Linked DNA regions of Azospirillum sp. TSH100. The protein of the gene in region 1 interacts with the protein of each later gene in a pairwise test. Links are inferred from orthologs where the notes say so. Each region holds a gene or a part of one and is shown in the gene's direction. Other genes may lie near its edges.

Evidence for each region.
Region 2: the proteins of E6C72_RS18565 (region 1) and E6C72_RS04810 interact in binary tests that used the Escherichia coli proteins (3 or more experiments, as listed by UniProt). The link is inferred for Azospirillum sp. TSH100 from one-to-one orthologs.

The regions. Positions count from the first base shown.
Region 1 is NZ_CP039636.1:168,751-176,883, forward strand. The notes cover bases 2,345-5,283. They hold E6C72_RS18565 (ABC transporter permease), read left to right. Parts: upstream 2,345-3,191; coding sequence 3,192-4,376; downstream 4,377-5,283. Other genes in these bases: E6C72_RS18560 (ABC transporter substrate-binding protein), read left to right, coding at 2,345-3,182; E6C72_RS18570 (ABC transporter ATP-binding protein), read left to right, coding at 4,373-5,283. Also shown: pyrroloquinoline quinone biosynthesis protein PqqE, read left to right, coding at 1-714; E6C72_RS18550 (Lrp/AsnC family transcriptional regulator), read right to left, coding at 730-1,149; E6C72_RS18555 (cysteine hydrolase family protein), read left to right, coding at 1,301-1,861; E6C72_RS31820 (hypothetical protein), read right to left, coding at 1,904-2,080; more of E6C72_RS18560, read left to right, coding at 2,250-2,344; more of E6C72_RS18570, read left to right, coding at 5,284-5,332; E6C72_RS18575 (ABC transporter permease), read left to right, coding at 5,329-6,087; E6C72_RS18580 (hypothetical protein), read left to right, coding at 6,197-6,736; E6C72_RS18585 (membrane integrity-associated transporter subunit PqiC), read right to left, coding at 6,751-7,326; E6C72_RS18590 (intermembrane transport protein PqiB), read right to left, coding at 7,383-8,133.
Region 2 is NZ_CP039634.1:991,808-999,856, forward strand. The notes cover bases 4,096-6,950. They hold E6C72_RS04810 (BolA family transcriptional regulator), read left to right. Parts: upstream 4,096-5,312; coding sequence 5,313-5,588; downstream 5,589-6,950. Other genes in these bases: cobS (cobaltochelatase subunit CobS), read right to left, coding at 4,096-4,442; E6C72_RS04805 (DnaJ domain-containing protein), read right to left, coding at 4,517-5,101; E6C72_RS04815 (ribbon-helix-helix domain-containing protein), read left to right, coding at 5,936-6,388; E6C72_RS04820 (DUF2889 domain-containing protein), read right to left, coding at 6,457-6,950. Also shown: E6C72_RS04790 (adenylate/guanylate cyclase domain-containing protein), read left to right, coding at 1-1,302; cobaltochelatase subunit CobT, read right to left, coding at 1,367-3,238; more of cobS, read right to left, coding at 3,438-4,095; more of E6C72_RS04820, read right to left, coding at 6,951-7,077; E6C72_RS04825 (CBS domain-containing protein), read right to left, coding at 7,198-7,659; E6C72_RS04830 (SRPBCC family protein), read right to left, coding at 7,827-8,049. UniProt on the Escherichia coli protein: Transcriptional regulator that plays an important role in general stress response. Has many effects on cell morphology, cell growth and cell division. Acts by regulating the transcription of many genes, including dacA (PBP-5), dacC (PBP-6), ampC and mreB.

The DNA.
Region 1 (8,133 bases):
CGCGTCGGCGGCTTCAAGGGCGGCCATGCCAAGAAGCTGGAGGTGGCGCGGGCGGTGGTGGCCCAGGGTCTGGCGCTGACCATCAACGCCGTCCTGCACCGCCACAACATCGACCGGGTGAACGAGGTCATCGATCTGGCGATGGATCTCGGCGCCGGGCGGATCGAGATCGCCAACGTGCAGTATTACGGCTGGGCGCTCGCCAACCGCGCCGCGCTGATGCCGTCGCGCGAACAGTTGCTGGAGATGGACGCGGCGGTGCGCGCCCGGCTCCCGGAACTGGCCGGACGGATCGTGGTGGATTACGTCGTGCCAGATTACTATGCCCGCCGGCCGAAAAGCTGCATGGGCGGCTGGGCGCGGCGCTTCATGAACGTCACCCCGCGCGGTCGCGTCCTGCCCTGCCATGCCGCGGAAACCATCCCCGGCATGGAATTCGAGACGGTGCACGACCGCAGCCTGTCCGACATCTGGCGCGACGGACCGGCCTTCACCCGCTACCGCGGCACCGACTGGATGCCGCAGCCCTGCCAGTCCTGCGACCACAAGGAAGAGGATTGGGGCGGCTGCCGCTGTCAGGCGCTTGCGCTCGCCGGCAGCGCCGATGCGACCGACCCTGTGTGTGAACTGTCCCCGGCCCATGCGGATGTAGCAGATCTGCGCGACCGCGATGCAGCGGCGCTGGACAGCGTCTGGACCTATCGCGGTGCCTGACTGGCACGGCGATGCCTACTGGAACCGTTCGAGCACCATCTGCGTCGTCACCTCGGCGACGCCGGGAAGCCCGACGATGGCGGCGCGGATCGTCTCGATGCCGCGGATGTCCGCCGCCTCGGCACGGACCACCAGATCGATGGCGCCGGCCACCGCATCCATCGTGACGATGCCGGGAATCCGCCGCAGCTTGGGAACCAGTTGCGCACAGCTGCGGCCCGGTTCGTGGCGCAGCAGGAAATAGGCGGCGACCCCATCGGCCGCCGGACCGTCCTCGATGGTCGTGAAGCCACGGATCACCCCTGACCGCAGCAGCCGGTCGAGCCGTTCCTGGGTGGCGCTGCGCGACAATCCGACATCGCGGGCAAGTGCCACCAATGTGCGGCGGCCATCCTTGCGCAACGCCGCCAGCAGCAGCCTATCCTTTTCGTCCATCCCCGTCCCCGCATCCGCCCCACCGGCGGAATGCCGGCCTGCCGGCATCTTGCCGGGATGCAACCGGCAACCCTTCGGCGGAAGTTCATGGTCAAAGTTCGTGGCCAAAGTTCATGGCCACGGACCATGGACGATTTGCACGGAGTATCCAATGACCTTGCTTCCCGCCGCCTCCGCTCTTCTGTCGGTCGACATGCAGTGCGCCTTCGACGAGCCGCGCTGGCCGAGGCGCTGGAACCGCGCGCTCGACCACAACGGCCTGCGGCTGGTCGATGCCTGGCGGCGCAGCGGCCGCCCGATCATCCATGTGCGTCACGATTCGGTCAGTCCGACCTCCACCTTGCGCCCCGGACAGCCGGGCAATCGCTTCCGCGAGGGGTTCGAGCCGCAGGATGGTGAAGCGCTGGTGACCAAGAGCGTCAATTCGGCGTTCATCGGCACCGATCTGGACTTGCGGCTGCGCCGGATGGGCATCGACCGGCTGGTGGTGTTCGGTATCTCGACCGACATGTGTGTGTCGACCACCGTCCGCACCGGCGCCAATCTGGGCTGGCCGATCATGCTGGTCACCGACGCCTGCGATTGTTTCGACATGCCGGACGAACATGGCCGGATCATCCCGGCGGAACAGGTCCATACCGTCCATGTCGCTACGCTGGGCTACGAGTTCTGCGAGCTGACCACCACCGACGCCATCATCCGGAGTCTGTGACCCCGCACCAGGAGGCGGAGCGGCAGCGTCTCAGGCCCCATCTCAGGCGCTGTCGCCCGACCCGCCCTTCTTGCCGCCGCCGTCCTGCTTGTTGACGGTCGCCCAGGCGCGGCGTTCCGCCTCCTCGTGCGACACGCCGCGCTCTTCGTACCCCTCCTCGATATGCTCGGCCTTGCGCTTCTGCTTGTCGGTGTACTTGTCCTTGTCGCCTTGGGACATCGAATCCTCCTGGTGCAATTGCCAACTCAACAGTGCCCACGATTGGGAGGTTCCTTGGGGAAATAGGCTGAAACTCATATCCGGGACAGAACAGTCGGAAAGCGCGGCTTGCCGTGAGCGGGGCCGTCACCCATCCTTTCCCACACCGCTTTCAGGGGGAGGTTCCGGGGTGTTCAAGATCTTCAATATCAGCCGCGTCATGACGGGCGCGGCGGTTCTCGCGCTGGGACTCGCGGCCGGCACGGCACAGGCTGCGGATGCTGTCCGCGTCGGATCGAAACTGGATGCCGAAAGCGGGCTGCTCGGCACCATGATCCTGCAAGTGCTGCAAGCGGGCGGCATCCCGACGGAAAACAAGATCCAGCTGGGCCCAACCAAGATCGTGCGCGGTGCGCTGCTGTCCGGCGAGATCGATATTTACCCCGAATACACAGGCAACGGCGCCTTCTTCTTCAACGTCGACAGCGATCCGGTCTGGAAGAATGCCGGGGCCGGCTATGACAAGGTCCGGCAACTCGACCAGGAGAAGAACAACATTGTCTGGCTGAAACCGGCCCCAGCCAACAACACTTGGGCGCTGGCCGTCCGCCGCGACGTCGCCGAGGCCAACAAGCTGAAGACGATGGAGGATTTCGCCAAGTGGGTCTCCAGCGGCGGCAAGGCGAAGGTCGCAGCGTCGGCCGAGTTCGTGGAAAGCCCGGCCGCCCTGCCCTCCTTCCAGCAGACCTATGGCTTCGCGCTGAAGCCCGACCAGATGCTGATCCTGGCTGGCGGCGACACCGCCGCCACCATCCGTGCGGCGGCGGAGCAGACCTCCGGCGTCAACACCGCCATGGTCTATGGCACCGACGGCGCCATTGCCGCACTGGATCTCGTTGTGCTGGCCGATACCAAGGGTGCCCAGATGGTGTATGAGCCGGCACCGACCGTCCGCGCCGCGGTGCTGACCGCCAATCCGAAGATCGCCGACCTGCTGAATCCGGTCTTCGCCGGCCTGGACGCCGATACTCTGCGCGGACTGAACGCCAAGATCTCGGTCGACGGGCAGGACCAGAAGCAGGTCGCCACCGAGTATCTGAAGTCCAAGGGCCTGCTGAAGTAAGCCGGCGACGTGACCGGCCGTTTTTCCCTGCACAACCGCGTGGCCCTGCTGATGGCACTGGCAGTGGTGCTCGCCGCCATTGGCTTGCCATTCCTCGGCTTCGCGCCCAACCGGCTGCTGTCCGGCAGGCCGGTATCGTTTTGGGCAGCGGTGCGGGGGTTGGATGGAATCGCGGTTTTGCTGGCGGGACTGGCCCTGCTCGCGACACCGTTCCTGCCGCCAAGGCGTGTGGGGCTTGGCCTGGCCATTGCGGCCGGCGGGCTTTTCTGCGCCGGATTGGTTTGGCTGGCCGGTGCCCATGCGGCAACCCTTGCGCAGGGAGCATCCGCGGCGGCGCGGACCTCCTTCGCCTCCGGCTTCTGGGTGATGGCGGCGGCCGGACTTCTGACCGTGGTCGATGCAGCCCGGCGGCTGGGTCTGGGCGCCGTCGGCCGAATGGCGGTCGGCGGGGCTGTGGCCGGGCTGGTGGCTCTGCAACTGGCATCGGGCCATCTCGATGCCCTGTCGATTCTCAAGGAATACGCCAACCGGCGCGAGGTCTTCGCCGACGCCGTGCTGCGCCACGCCGCGCTGGTGGCGGCGGCGCTGGTGCCGACCCTGCTGGTCGGCGTGCCGCTCGGCATTGCCGCCCACCGGGTGCAGGCAGTCGGCCGCGCGGTGTTCCCGGTGCTGAACGTTGTGCAGACGGTGCCGTCCATCGCCCTGTTCGGGCTGCTGATGGCGCCGCTGGCGGCACTGGGCGCCCTGCTGCCGGGGTCGGGGATCAGTGGGGTCGGGCCGCTGCCGGCGGTGATCGCGCTGACCCTCTATTCGCTGCTGCCCATTGTGCGCAACACCGCGGTCGGGCTGGACGGCGTGCCGGCGCCGGTGCGGGAGGCGGCACGCGGCATGGGGCTGACGCCGCGCCAGATCTTCCTGCGCGTCGACCTGCCGCTGGCGCTGCCGGTCTTCCTGTCGGGGTTGCGCATTACCGTGGTCCAGGCGGTCGGGCTGGCGGCGGTGGCGGCGCTGATCGGTGCCGGCGGCCTGGGGGCGATCATGTTCCAGGGGCTTTTCGCCAACGCGCTGGACCTTGTGCTGCTGGGGGCCGTTCCTGTCATTCTATTGGCAGTGGCGGCCGACGCCCTGCTGTCCATCGGCATCGCCGCCGCCACCAACCGCATCGGCGTTCTGCCGGGAAAGAGTGCGCCATGATCGACTTCGAGCGCGTGACCAAGCGCTTCGGCTCCTGGACGGCGGTGGATGCCTTGTCCTTCACCGTGGCGGAGGGGGAGTTCCGCGTGCTGATCGGCCCGTCGGGCTCCGGCAAATCGACGGTTCTGAGGATGATCAACCGGCTGATCCCGGCAGACGAAGGCGCCATCCGCATCGACGGCGAGGACATCGCGTCGCTAAAGCCGGAAGAGCTTCGCCGCCGCATGGGCTATGTCATCCAGTCGGTCGGGCTCTTCCCGCACTGGACGGTCGAGCGCAACATCGCCACGGTCCCCGGCCTGCTCGGCTGGCCCAAGGCGCGAATCCGCGATCGGGTGACGGAGCTGCTGGAGCTGCTGAACCTCGACCCCCACCGCTATCGCGGCGCCTACCCGCACCAGTTGTCGGGCGGGCAGCAGCAGCGCGTCGGCGTCGCCCGCGCGCTGGCGGCGGAACCGCGCATCCTGCTGATGGACGAGCCGTTCAGCGCGCTCGATCCCATCACCCGCGCCAGTCTCCAGACCGAGCTGTCGGCCATCCACCGCCGCACCGGCACCACCGTCGTCTTCGTCACCCACGACATGGACGAGGCCTTGCTGCTAGGCGACAGCATCGCGGTGATGGACCATGGCCGGCTGATCCAGTGCGCCACACCGCTGGAGATTCTGACGCGCCCGGCCAGCCCGCTGGTCCGCGATCTGGTGGGGCGAGAGGAGTGGGGGCTGAAGCGGCTGGCGGTGGAGACGGTCGGCGACCGCGCCCGCCGGCAGGAAAGCGTGACCGGCGAGCCGCTGGCCGCCGAGACCCCGCTGCACCGCGCCCTGTCGGAAATGGTCGCCCGCGGCACCGAAAGGCTGCCGGTGGTGGATGGCGACGGCCGGCCGGCCGGGGTGCTGCACCTGTCCGACCTTGTGCGGCCCTCCGCGCACCAGTCTGCCTCCGGCGGCCCCGCATGACCGGCGCCGGCATGGCCCCGCGGGAGTTCCTGACCGACCGGCTGATGCTGGGGCTGGTGGCGCTGGTGGCTCTGGTGCTGGGAATGCCGTCGCTGAAGCCGCTGTTCGCCACGCTCTTTCCGCGCCTGGATCGGCCGCTGTACGAAGCGGAGAGCTTCGTCAGCCTGACTCTCGACCATATGGCGCTGGTCGGCCTCTCCAGCCTCGCCGCGATCCTGCTGGGCGGCGGGGCCGGCATCGCCGTCACGCGGCCCTGGGGCAAGGAATTCCGCGGCCTGCTGGAAACCGTCGCCACCATGGGCCAGACCTTTCCGCCGGTGGCGGTGCTGGCGCTGGCGGTGCCGGTGATGGGCTTCGGTCCCGAGCCGGCGCTGATCGCGCTCACGCTCTACGCCCTGCTGCCGGTTGTGGAAAACACGGTCGCCGGGCTGGACGGCGTTCCGGCCCCGGTCCTCGACTCCGCCCGTGGGCTGGGCATGGGACCGGTGGAACTGCTGTTCCGGGTGGAACTGCCGCTGGCCGCGCCGGTGATCCTGGCCGGCGTGCGCACCGCCGTCATCATCAATGTCGGCACCGCCGCCATCGCCTCCACCGTCGGGGCCAAGACCCTGGGGCTGCCGATCATCGTCGGGCTGAACGGGTCCAACCAGGCCTATGTCATCCAGGGCGCGCTGATCGTCGCCTCACTCGCCGTGGTGATCGACGCCGGGTTCGACCGGCTGGCTGGCTGGCTGACTCGCTGGTCGCACCGCTGAGGGGCAGACAGACGCCGACGCCTTATTTGCGAACGACAATTTGAGAATGACTTGCATTCGCAATATGAACGCCTTACCCTCCGCCTATTCCCCTCAAGCGGAGTCCGTCATGTCCAGCATGCAGTCCCACCGCCGCGCCGCGCCGGCTCGCGAGCGCTTCCAGGAACTGCGCGGTGCCGAGGCGCTGGTCGTCTCGGTTCTGCGGCTGTGGGCCGAACCCCTACGCGAACCGGACCGCCGGCACCCGCACTGGCAGGACGACATGACCAGGGCCGGACTGTCAAACGACGCGGCGGTGGCGTTCGACACGCTGATGCGCATCGTGCTGGCCGCCACCACCCGGCCGCTCGACCTGCACCGCCCGTCCTGCCCCTGCCTGGGCAGCGATGAGGCGCTGCTGCTCGATATGTTGCGACTGGCGCAACGGGGCCAGCATGGCGAGGCCGGACTGCTGATGAACGACTGGCTGCCGCTGGTCGGCGTGCGCATGGCGATGGCGCCGCTCTGCGTCCTGGCCGCCGCATTGTCCCGCGCCGGCCTGACACTGCCGGACCCGGGCGAAGAGTCGCGGATGGCGGGCGGCACGACGGTCGGCCGCATGGACCGGCCGCGCCCCACCGCCGACCGCGGCGCCACCCTCCTGCACTGACGCAAGGCTGCCGGTCAGCGTCGCACCCCGGCGGTGATCCGGTCCGCCAATAGGCCGACCGCCCGGCTCATGGTCCGAACCTGCGCGTCCGGACCGGCGCCGCCAGACGGGACCTCGACCGTTTCGCGCGTCGGCCCGCTCTTGCGCCCGCCAGTCCCGCCGCCGGGCGACAGGCTCCATTGCGCATCCAGAACCACCCCCCCTGTCGCATCGGCGTCGAAGCGCAGGATGGTGACGGTCAGCACCGCCGTGCCGTCCCCCACCGAACTGCCGGCCACCGGCAGCACCGTAGTGCCCGGCAGGCGCGCCGCGAGGTCACCGGACAGGGTGGAGCGCAATCCGTCGGCCAGCGGTTCGGCCCAGCGGTCGAACTCCAGCGCCTCGACCCGGTTACCGTCGATGCGCCGGACGATCTGCGGCCGGTCGATCAGCATCGGCAGGTCCAGCGAGCCCAAGGCCAGAGTCTGGGGCGCGGAATGCACCGGCTGCGCCGTCCCGGACGGCGGAACCACCGCCAGCGTGTAGAGCCGGCTGTCCGGCGTCGACTGGCAGGCCACCAGAACGAGAAGCGGCGCCGCAAACGCGGCCATCTTCAATCCGGGCCGCAATCCTCGCACCACTTTCATGCCCCGCTCTCTCCCTTCCATCAATTCTTGCCTCTCAGCAGCGCTTCCGGGTGGCGTTCGAGATAGTCGGCCAACACGCGGAAGGACCGCGCGGCATCGTTCAGCTGCCGCATCACGCCCGCCAGATCGGCCTGACCGCCACCGCCACCCAGCAGCCCGCTGGCATTCTTCAGCGTACCCTCTGCCGCCGTCGCCACGCCACGCAGGCTCTTCACCACCTCCGGCAATTGACGGTCGGCAGTGCGCATCAACGCGTCGGCGCTACCGAGCGCCTTAGCGAGTGCAGCCAGCGACCGGGCGAGGTCCGGCGAACCGGCAAGCCCGCCGACCGACTGCAAGGTGCCGCGCAGGTCGGCGATCAGCGCATCGAGCGGCAATGCTGCGACCTTGTCCATCACCACGCCGGCCGACCGGGTGAGGGAATCGAGGTCGCTGGAGGCGACGACCGGCAATTCAGACCGCTCGGTTCCGGGCGCGGTCGGCGGTGAACCCGGTTCGAAGTCGAAGGACACCAGCTTTTGCCCGGTCAGCAGGTTGCCGGACGCCAGCCGTGCCCGCAGCCCCTTGCGCACCTCGGTGGCGATCAGCTTGCGCACCGCCGGCTCGTCCATCGGCTTCCCGTCGCTGACGGCATAGGTCCGCGCCACCAGATCGGGTTCGAAGTCGATGTCGACCGGGATGTGCATTTGCTCCCTGGCCTCGTCATACTCAAGCCTCACCGTGGCGACATGGCCCACCGTCAGGCCGCGCAACAGCACCGGCGCGCCGGCC
Region 2 (8,049 bases), on another replicon or contig:
TTCGTGCTGTACGACCACAGCCATGTGCTGGCCCATCCGGCGCTGGTCGGCCGCAGCTTCGACTTTTCCGGCAAGCTGGACGGTCCGCCGCTGCCGCGCATCGACCAGGTCGACGACCCGGCGTTGGCGGCGCTGTGGTCCAGCGGCGTGCCCGTCCAGTCGCTGAAGAAGCGGGTGGAGGCGCGCGGCGTCCGCGTGCTGGGCAGCGACTACATCTTCCTGACCCGCAAGATGGCGGGGTACGGCCAGCAGGACTGGATCATCGGCATTGGCTATCGCGACGGCGAGATGGGGGTGGAGATCCGCCGCCTCTACATCACCGGTGCTGTCGGTTTCGCCATCCTGCTGGTGTCGGTTGGGGTGGCGCTGCTGGTCGGGCGGCGGATCAGCCGTCAGGTGGCGCGGCTGGCCGAGGCCGCCGACCGCGTCCGCGCCTTCGAATTCCGCGCCATCCCCGACCTTCCCGACTCCCGCCTGCGCGAGATGGCGCGCGCCGCCACCGCCTTCAACGCCATGGTCGCCGGCCTGCGCTGGTTCGAGACCTATGTCCCGAAGGCGCTGGTCCTGCGTCTGATGCGCCAGCGCGAAACCGAGGGTGGTCTCGACTCGGTGCAGCGCGAGGTGACGGTGATGTTCACCGACATCCGCGGCTTCTCCCGCATGGCCGAGCATATGGCCGCCGCCGACACCGCCGCCCTGCTGAACGAGCATTTTACCCTGCTCGCCGCCTGCATCGAGGCGGAGGGCGGCACGGTGGACAAGTTCATCGGCGATTCCCTGATGGCCTTCTGGGGCGCGCCGGAGGCGCAGGAGGACCATGCCGTCCGCGGTCTGCGCGCGGCGCTGGCGATCCATCATGCCATCCGTGCCGACAACCGCCGCCGCGTCGCCGAGGGCCGGGCGCCGATCCAAGTCCGCGTCGGTTTGCACAGCGGCCCGGTGGTGGTCGGCAACATCGGTTCCGACAGCCGGATCAACTACACCATCGTCGGCGACACCGTGAACGTCGCCGCCCGCATCGAGGAGCTGTCGGCCGCCCTCCAGGGCGAGTCCGAGGTTATCGTGCTGACCAGCGGCGTCACCGCTGCCAAGGGCAAGGACGCCGTCCCGCTGGTCCGCCAGGGCGGCCGGTCGCTGCGCGGCCGCACCGGCATGACCGAACTCTGGCGCCTGGTGCTGGAGGAGGAGAAGAAGGACGCGGCGAGGGCGGGGGAGAAAACGACGCCAACTCTTTCCCTCCCTTCCCCTCCCGACACCGGAGAGGGCGCGAAGCCGGCTTTCGCAGGTAAGGATACACCCTAAACCGGGCCGGTGTTTCCGTCTAAGTCGTTGAAAAATATGGAAACCTCCTGCCCGCTTCCTTACCTCAACGCCAGCCGCGACGGCCACCGCGGCGGTCGTCCTCGTCGAACAGTTCCGCCAGCTTGTTCATCATCGTGCCGCCCAGCTGCTCCGCATCGACGATGGTCACGGCGCGGCGGTAGTAGCGGGTCACGTCGTGGCCGATGCCGATCGCCACCAGCTCGACCGGCGAGCGGGTCTCGATCTGCTCGATGGTCTGGCGCAGATGGCGTTCCAGATAATTGCCGGCATTCACCGACAGGGTCGAGTCGTCGACCGGAGCGCCGTCGGAGATCACCATCAGGATACGGCGCTGTTCCGGCCGGCCGAGCAGCCGGTTGTGCGCCCATTGCAGCGCCTCGCCGTCAATGTTCTCCTTCAGGATGCCTTCGCGCAGCATCAGGCCCAGATTCTTGCGGGCGCGGCGCCACGGCATGTCGGCGGCCTTGTAGACGATGTGGCGCAGGTCGTTCAGGCGGCCGGGATGCGCCGGCTTGCCGGCGGCGACCCAGGCCTCGCGCGCCTGTCCGCCCTTCCAGGCACGGGTGGTGAAGCCCAGCACCTCGACCTTCACCGCGCAGCGCTCCAGCGTGCGGGCGAGGATGTCAGCGCTCATCGCGGCGATGGAGATCGGCCGGCCACGCATGGAGCCGGAATTGTCGATCAGCAGCGACACCACCGTGTCGCGGAAGTCCATCTCCTTCTCTTTCTTGAAGGAGAGCGGCAGGACCGGGTTGGCGACAACGCGGGCAAGCCGGGCGGCGTCGAGGATGCCCTCCTCCAGGTCGAAGTTCCAGGAGCGCTGCTGCTTGGCCATCAGGCGCCGCTGCAAGCGGTTCGCCAGCTTGGAGATCACGCCCTGGAGGTGCTGCAGCTGCTGGTCCAGCAGGTGGCGCAGCCGTTCCAGCTCCGCCGGGTCGCAGAGGTCGGCGGCGTCGACCACCTCGTCATACTGCGTGGTGAAGGCCTTGTAGGCGTTGGGATCGGGCTCGTTGCGGCGGTTGGCATCGTTGCGCCAGGGCTGGCCGGGGCCGGCGGGCTCCTCCGCCCCCTCGCCCTCGCCCATCTCCATGTCGCCTTCCTCGCCTGCACCCTCCTCGGCGCTGTCGCCGGCCTCCGACGAGTCCTGCATCTCCGACGAGGCCATGGATTCGGAGTCCGACTGGTCCTCGTCCTGGCCGCGGGTCTGGCCGTGCTGGGGCGACTCCTCGTCCTCGGAGGACTGGGTCTGCTGATCCTCTTCCTCCTCCTGGTCGGCTTCCTGCCCGACTTCCATGTCGAGATCGGCCAGCAGGCGGCGGACCGTCTTGGCGTAGGCCTCCTGGTCGCCGGCGTAGTTCGCCAGCCCCTTCATGTCCTTGCCCAGCCGCTCCTCGATCCAGGGGCGCCAGAGGTCGACGGCATGGGCGGCGGCGGGCGGCGGCGGCGCGCCGGTCATCGCCTCGCGCGCCATCAGCCGCAGCGCTTCGGACAGGGGCACCTGCCCGCGGTCCTCGAAACGGTCGAAGCCCTGGCGGGTGTAGCGATCGTCCAGCGCTGCTTCCAGATTATGGGCGACGCCGGCCATGTCGCGGCTGCCCAGCGCCTCGCAGCGCGCCTGTTCCATCGCGTCATAGGCCTGGCGCGCGGCATCGCCCAGCGGCATGCGGTGGGCATGCACCGTGGCGTCGTGATAGCGCAGCCGCAGCGCCACGGCATCGGCCGCCCCGCGCAGCTTGGCGACCTCCACCGGATTGAGATCGCGCGCCGGCAGTGGCACCCGCACCCGCTGGCCCGACAGCCCCGGCGGATCGGACGAAAAGCCCACCTGCACCTCCGCCCGCCGGGACATGGCGCGCACCGTGGCGGTGGTGGACCGCTTGAAGGCTTCGACGGGGGTGTCGTTCTGGGTGGTCATCGCGGGGCGTCTTTGTTCTTGGGACAATTAAGGCGCGGTGGGCAGGATCGACACGGAACAGGGCATGGCGTTTACGGACATGCCGGGACTTGAACCGCTGATACAAGCTCTTGCCCAGTGATGCCATCCGCCCCGGTCCGCGTGAATCCTTGTGTGCCGCGCCCCGACTTCACCGAAGAGCGGGGCGCGGCGCACAGGATCACACGAGGTTCGCCTGAACCCCCGTCTCCGGCAGCTCGACGCCGAAGCAGCGCTGGTAGTATTCGGCCACCGTCGGCCGTTCCACCTCGTCGCATTTGTTCAGGAAGGTGATGCGGAAGGCAAAGGCGACGTCGTTGAAGATCCGCGCGTTCTCGGCCCAGGTGATGACCGTGCGCGGGCTCATGACGGTGGAGATGTCGCCGTTGATGAAGCCGGCGCGGGTCAGGTCGGCCAGACGCACCATCGACGCCACGGTGTCGCGGCCCCTGGCGTCGTCGTAGGACGCGACCTTGGCCTGGACGATCTTCACCTCGGCGTCGACCGGCAGGTAGTTCAGCGTCGCCACGATGTTCCAGCGGTCCATCTGGCCCTGGTTGATCTGCTGGGTGCCGTGATACAGGCCGGTGGTGTCGCCCAGGCCCACGGTGTTCGCGGTGGCGAACAGGCGGAAGGCCGGATGCGGACGAATGACGCGGTTCTGGTCGAGCAGCGTCAGCTTGCCTTCCACCTCAAGCACGCGCTGGATCACGAACATCACGTCCGGGCGGCCGGCGTCATATTCGTCGAACACCAGGGCGCAGGCATGCTGCAAGGCCCAGGGCAGGATGCCCTCGCGGTATTCGGTGACCTGCACGCCGTCGCGGAGCACGATGGCATCCTTGCCCATCAGGTCGATGCGGCTGATGTGGCTGTCCAGGTTGACGCGGATGCAGGGCCAGTTCAGCCGGGCGGCGACCTGTTCGATGTGGGTCGACTTTCCGGTGCCGTGATAGCCCTGGACCATGACGCGGCGGTTGTAGGCGAAGCCGGCGAGGATGGCCAGCGTCGTGTCCCGGTCGAAGCGGTAGGCGCTGTCGAGGTCGGGCACATGCTCCGTGCGCTGGCTGAAGGCCGGCACCTGCATGTCGCTGTCGATGCCGAAGACCTCACGCACCGAGACCGTCGTGTCGGGCTTGTGGTCGAACAGGGCCGAGCTGGCCTGGGTCGCTCCTTGGGAAGCCATGGGTGGTTTCTTACGTTCCAGCGAGTGTCGGTTGTCCGGCGGCCGCGGGATTGACCCGGCCCGCCAACGGGGGTTCAGGCAGCATAACAGGCTTTCAGCGTATTGTAGGCCTGATTGATTTCTTTCAGGCGTTCTTCCGCAGCCTTGTCGCCGCCGTTGGCATCGGGATGATGCTTTTTCGCAAGCTCCCGATAGCGTGCCTTGATCCGTGTGAAGTCCACAGGGGGCGTCAGTTCGAGGACCGCCAGTGCCTTTTCCTCGTCGGTGCGGGCATGGTTGCGCCGTTGCGCCTTTTCCTCATCCTTCGTCTTGCCGGTGTCCTGGCCGAATTCGAAACTGAAGCCGTTGACGACGCGGTCGCGGATGAAGCGCTCCTGCGTCGCCCATTTGCCGAGCGGCCAGCTCGGCCGTTGCCATGTGGTGTCGCGCCGCACCTCCGCCTCGATCTGGTCGGTGGACATGCCGGCGTAATAGTCCCAGGCGCGGTTGTACTCCCGGACGTGGTCCAGGCAGAACCACCAGTATTCGTTGAGGCTGCTGCGGCTCTTCGGCGCACGATATTCGCCGGCGGCGACGCAATCGGGATGGTCGCACACACGGGTGGCCGCACGCGGGGCGGCATAGCTGTCGTAACTGGAGCGGGCGCGGTTCCTGGTCATCGGCCAAGTATGGGAAGAGCCGATGGCTCTGGCAAGCACGCCGAATCGAGCTTCCGTCATCCGCAATCTGCGGGACGCCGGGCTTGACAGGCGCTTGACAGGGCAGGGAACGCACCGTCTCCTGACTGCCGGTGCGGCTGCCCGGACATGCTCCTCCGCCGCAGCCCCTTCCATCCATCCCCGATTAGTGCCGAGACATCAGGAACCTGCCATGGAATACGCCACGCGCATCCGCGAAAAGCTGACCACCGGACTGGCGCCGGACCGGTTGGAGGTCGTCGACGACAGCGCCCGCCATGCCGGCCATGCCGGGGCGGACGCCGCCGGCGAAACCCATTTTCACGTCACCATCGTTTCCGCCGCCTTCGCCGGCAAGTCGCGGGTGGAGCGTCAGCGGATGGTCTACGCGCTGCTGGCGGACGAACTGCGCGAGCGAGTGCATGCGCTGGGACTGACCACTCACGCACCCGGCGAAGCCGGGGCATGAAATCCTCCCGGTGAAGCCTGGGCCTGAAGCATCTCCCAGGGAAGCCTGGGCGTAAGGCAAAGCCCCGTTCTCTTACGCAAGCTGCTGAAAAACTGACCGTTAGTGCGCTTTAAATAACGAGTGGTTGAGCGCTGGAAATAGCATACATATGGATGCAACCAAGAGTCGATTTTAGGAAAACTTGTAAGAATGAGAGACGCTAGCGTGGTTGCAATTCCCGCCGCGTTTAGTAGAGTGCTATATATGCAACCATTTATCGCGCCGTGGCGGACACAAACTTCGCATGTCCGCCGGCGGCTTCGTGGAAGGGGCTGCGGATGGCGAAGCGTGGGCCGAAGAAAAAGCGCGTGAACACTTCCCATGCGGGGGTGGAACCGCTGAGGAGCCAGAACATCATGATCGGCGGACACCGCACGAGCATGCGGCTGGAACCGTCGATGTGGGATGCTCTGGAGGATATCGGCCGTCGGGAAGGCATGACCGTCAACCGCCTCTGCACCCAGATCAAGGAGCGGATCGAGGAGCAGGCGCGCCGTAAAGGCATCAAGCCGGAGGACGCGGATGTCACACTGACCTCCGCGGTGCGTGTCTTCATCGCGTCCTATTACCGCCGTGCCTGCACGGAGGACGGCCACCAGCGTGCCGGCCATGGCGGCAGCGACCCGTTCATCGGCACACCTTTCGAACTGCCGCCGGTCGACGACGCCGAAGGGGTCAAGGCTGCGGTCGCCGAAGGCGGCAATTTCCCCACGCCTGGTCAGACCCAGGCAGCTTCGGTCCGACCCGGCCTGGAGGCCTGAACAGCGCCACCCGGCGCCTTCTCCCGCCGGGCAGCCTCCTTGCCGCCGCCCCGGGGTGAATTCGTATGTTATTCCGCCGCCTCTTCCCGGGCGGCGTCTTCGTTTTGGTGGCCGGTGTAATGGGCTGGCCAATGTTTGCGCACCACTTCGCCGTTGCTGTCGAAAATGTGGCACATGTTCAGCAGAACCGGCCTCTTGCCGTCGTCCTGGGCCGGTTTGCCGGAGGCTTTCGCGCGCTCCGCCGCCTCGCGGGCCAGAATCGGATAGACGGTCTGGAAGGCGGTGGTCGCCAGCGGTCCCAGCAGCTCCACCAGATGGGTACACCCCTTCGGCCCGCCCAGCCGGTCCTTCACCGCCCGGGTCCAGCCCGGACCGATGCGCAGGCCCACCAGCTGCTGAAACCGTGGCGTGATGCTGGCGCAGGCGTTGTAGGGGCTGTGTTCGGTCACCGCCTCCACCGCCTGGACGGTCAGTTTGTCGTCGATGGTCAGGCGCATCCACATCTGGTGGATCGGTGTCCCCGGCTCCAGATGCCCGCGTTCCTCCGTGTGGAAGCCGTAACTCTTGACGTCGGTTAGATGGCCTTCGATGTCCCACAGCCCATCGGCACGCCGAAAGCCCTGGCAGGTCACACGGCGGGTGTGGATGGGCTCGCGCGCGGTGGGGGCGGACAGCGAGGGCGCGGACATCGGGCTTTCCAGTTCGGCAGTGAGGATGGCTCACCCTCGACTATCGACGGGGCCGGGCGCCCGGTCAACCCGACCCCGCCGCAACGCAGCGTTACCTATAGGTCAACTCCCGGTCCCCGATCAGCCGACAGTCGCCTCCGCCGAATAGCCGCTGCCGAACATGTAGGCCTCGCGGTTGCGCAGTTCGTCCTCCAGATGGGTCCGTACCACGGCGAACAGGTCACGGATCGACACCATGCCGACGGCCTCGCCGTTCACCGCGATCGGCAAGTGGCGGTAATGGTGACGTTCCATCAGGTCGAGTGCCGCCAGCGCGGTGGCCGAGGGTTCCAGCGTGTCGGGATCGGCGGTCATCACCGCCGACAGCGGGGTGGTGTCGGGGGCGAGCCCGGCCGCGATCACGCGGGTGGTCATGTCGCGTTCGGTGACGATGCCCTTCAGCGTCCGTCCTTCGGTGATCAGCACGGCGGCGATGCGCTTTTCCGCCATCAGCGTGGCGGCGTCGCGCACGGTGGCGTCCGGCGGCAGGCAGGTCAGTTCCTGGTTCTTGATGACGTCGGGCATCAGTCGGCGTGTCGGCATGTGTCCCATCTCCCTCGTGATTGCAGGTTTTGTGGACGAACGATGCACTCGACCGCGATTTCGCAGCGCGGCATACACGATCCTGTCAGCTTGATGCGCGGATAGTCAATAGAACTGATTGTCGAAAACTTCCCGCGTGCGCCGGGTCATTGCCGCCGCCGATCCGGTTATTGGCCTGAGTCCAGACGTTTGCGCAGACCGTCGAAGCCACTGGTGTAGATGCCGGAGATCGCCTTGCGCGCGTCCGTGTCGGAGGCGCCGTTGGCCTCGAAGCGCGACGACCAGATGATCCGGGTGGTTCGGGCGTCCACCGCGCTCAGCCGGATGGTGGAGGTGTAGTTCCTAACCGGCAGCGGTCCGCTCAGCAGGGTGTAGCGCATCCGGTGCTTG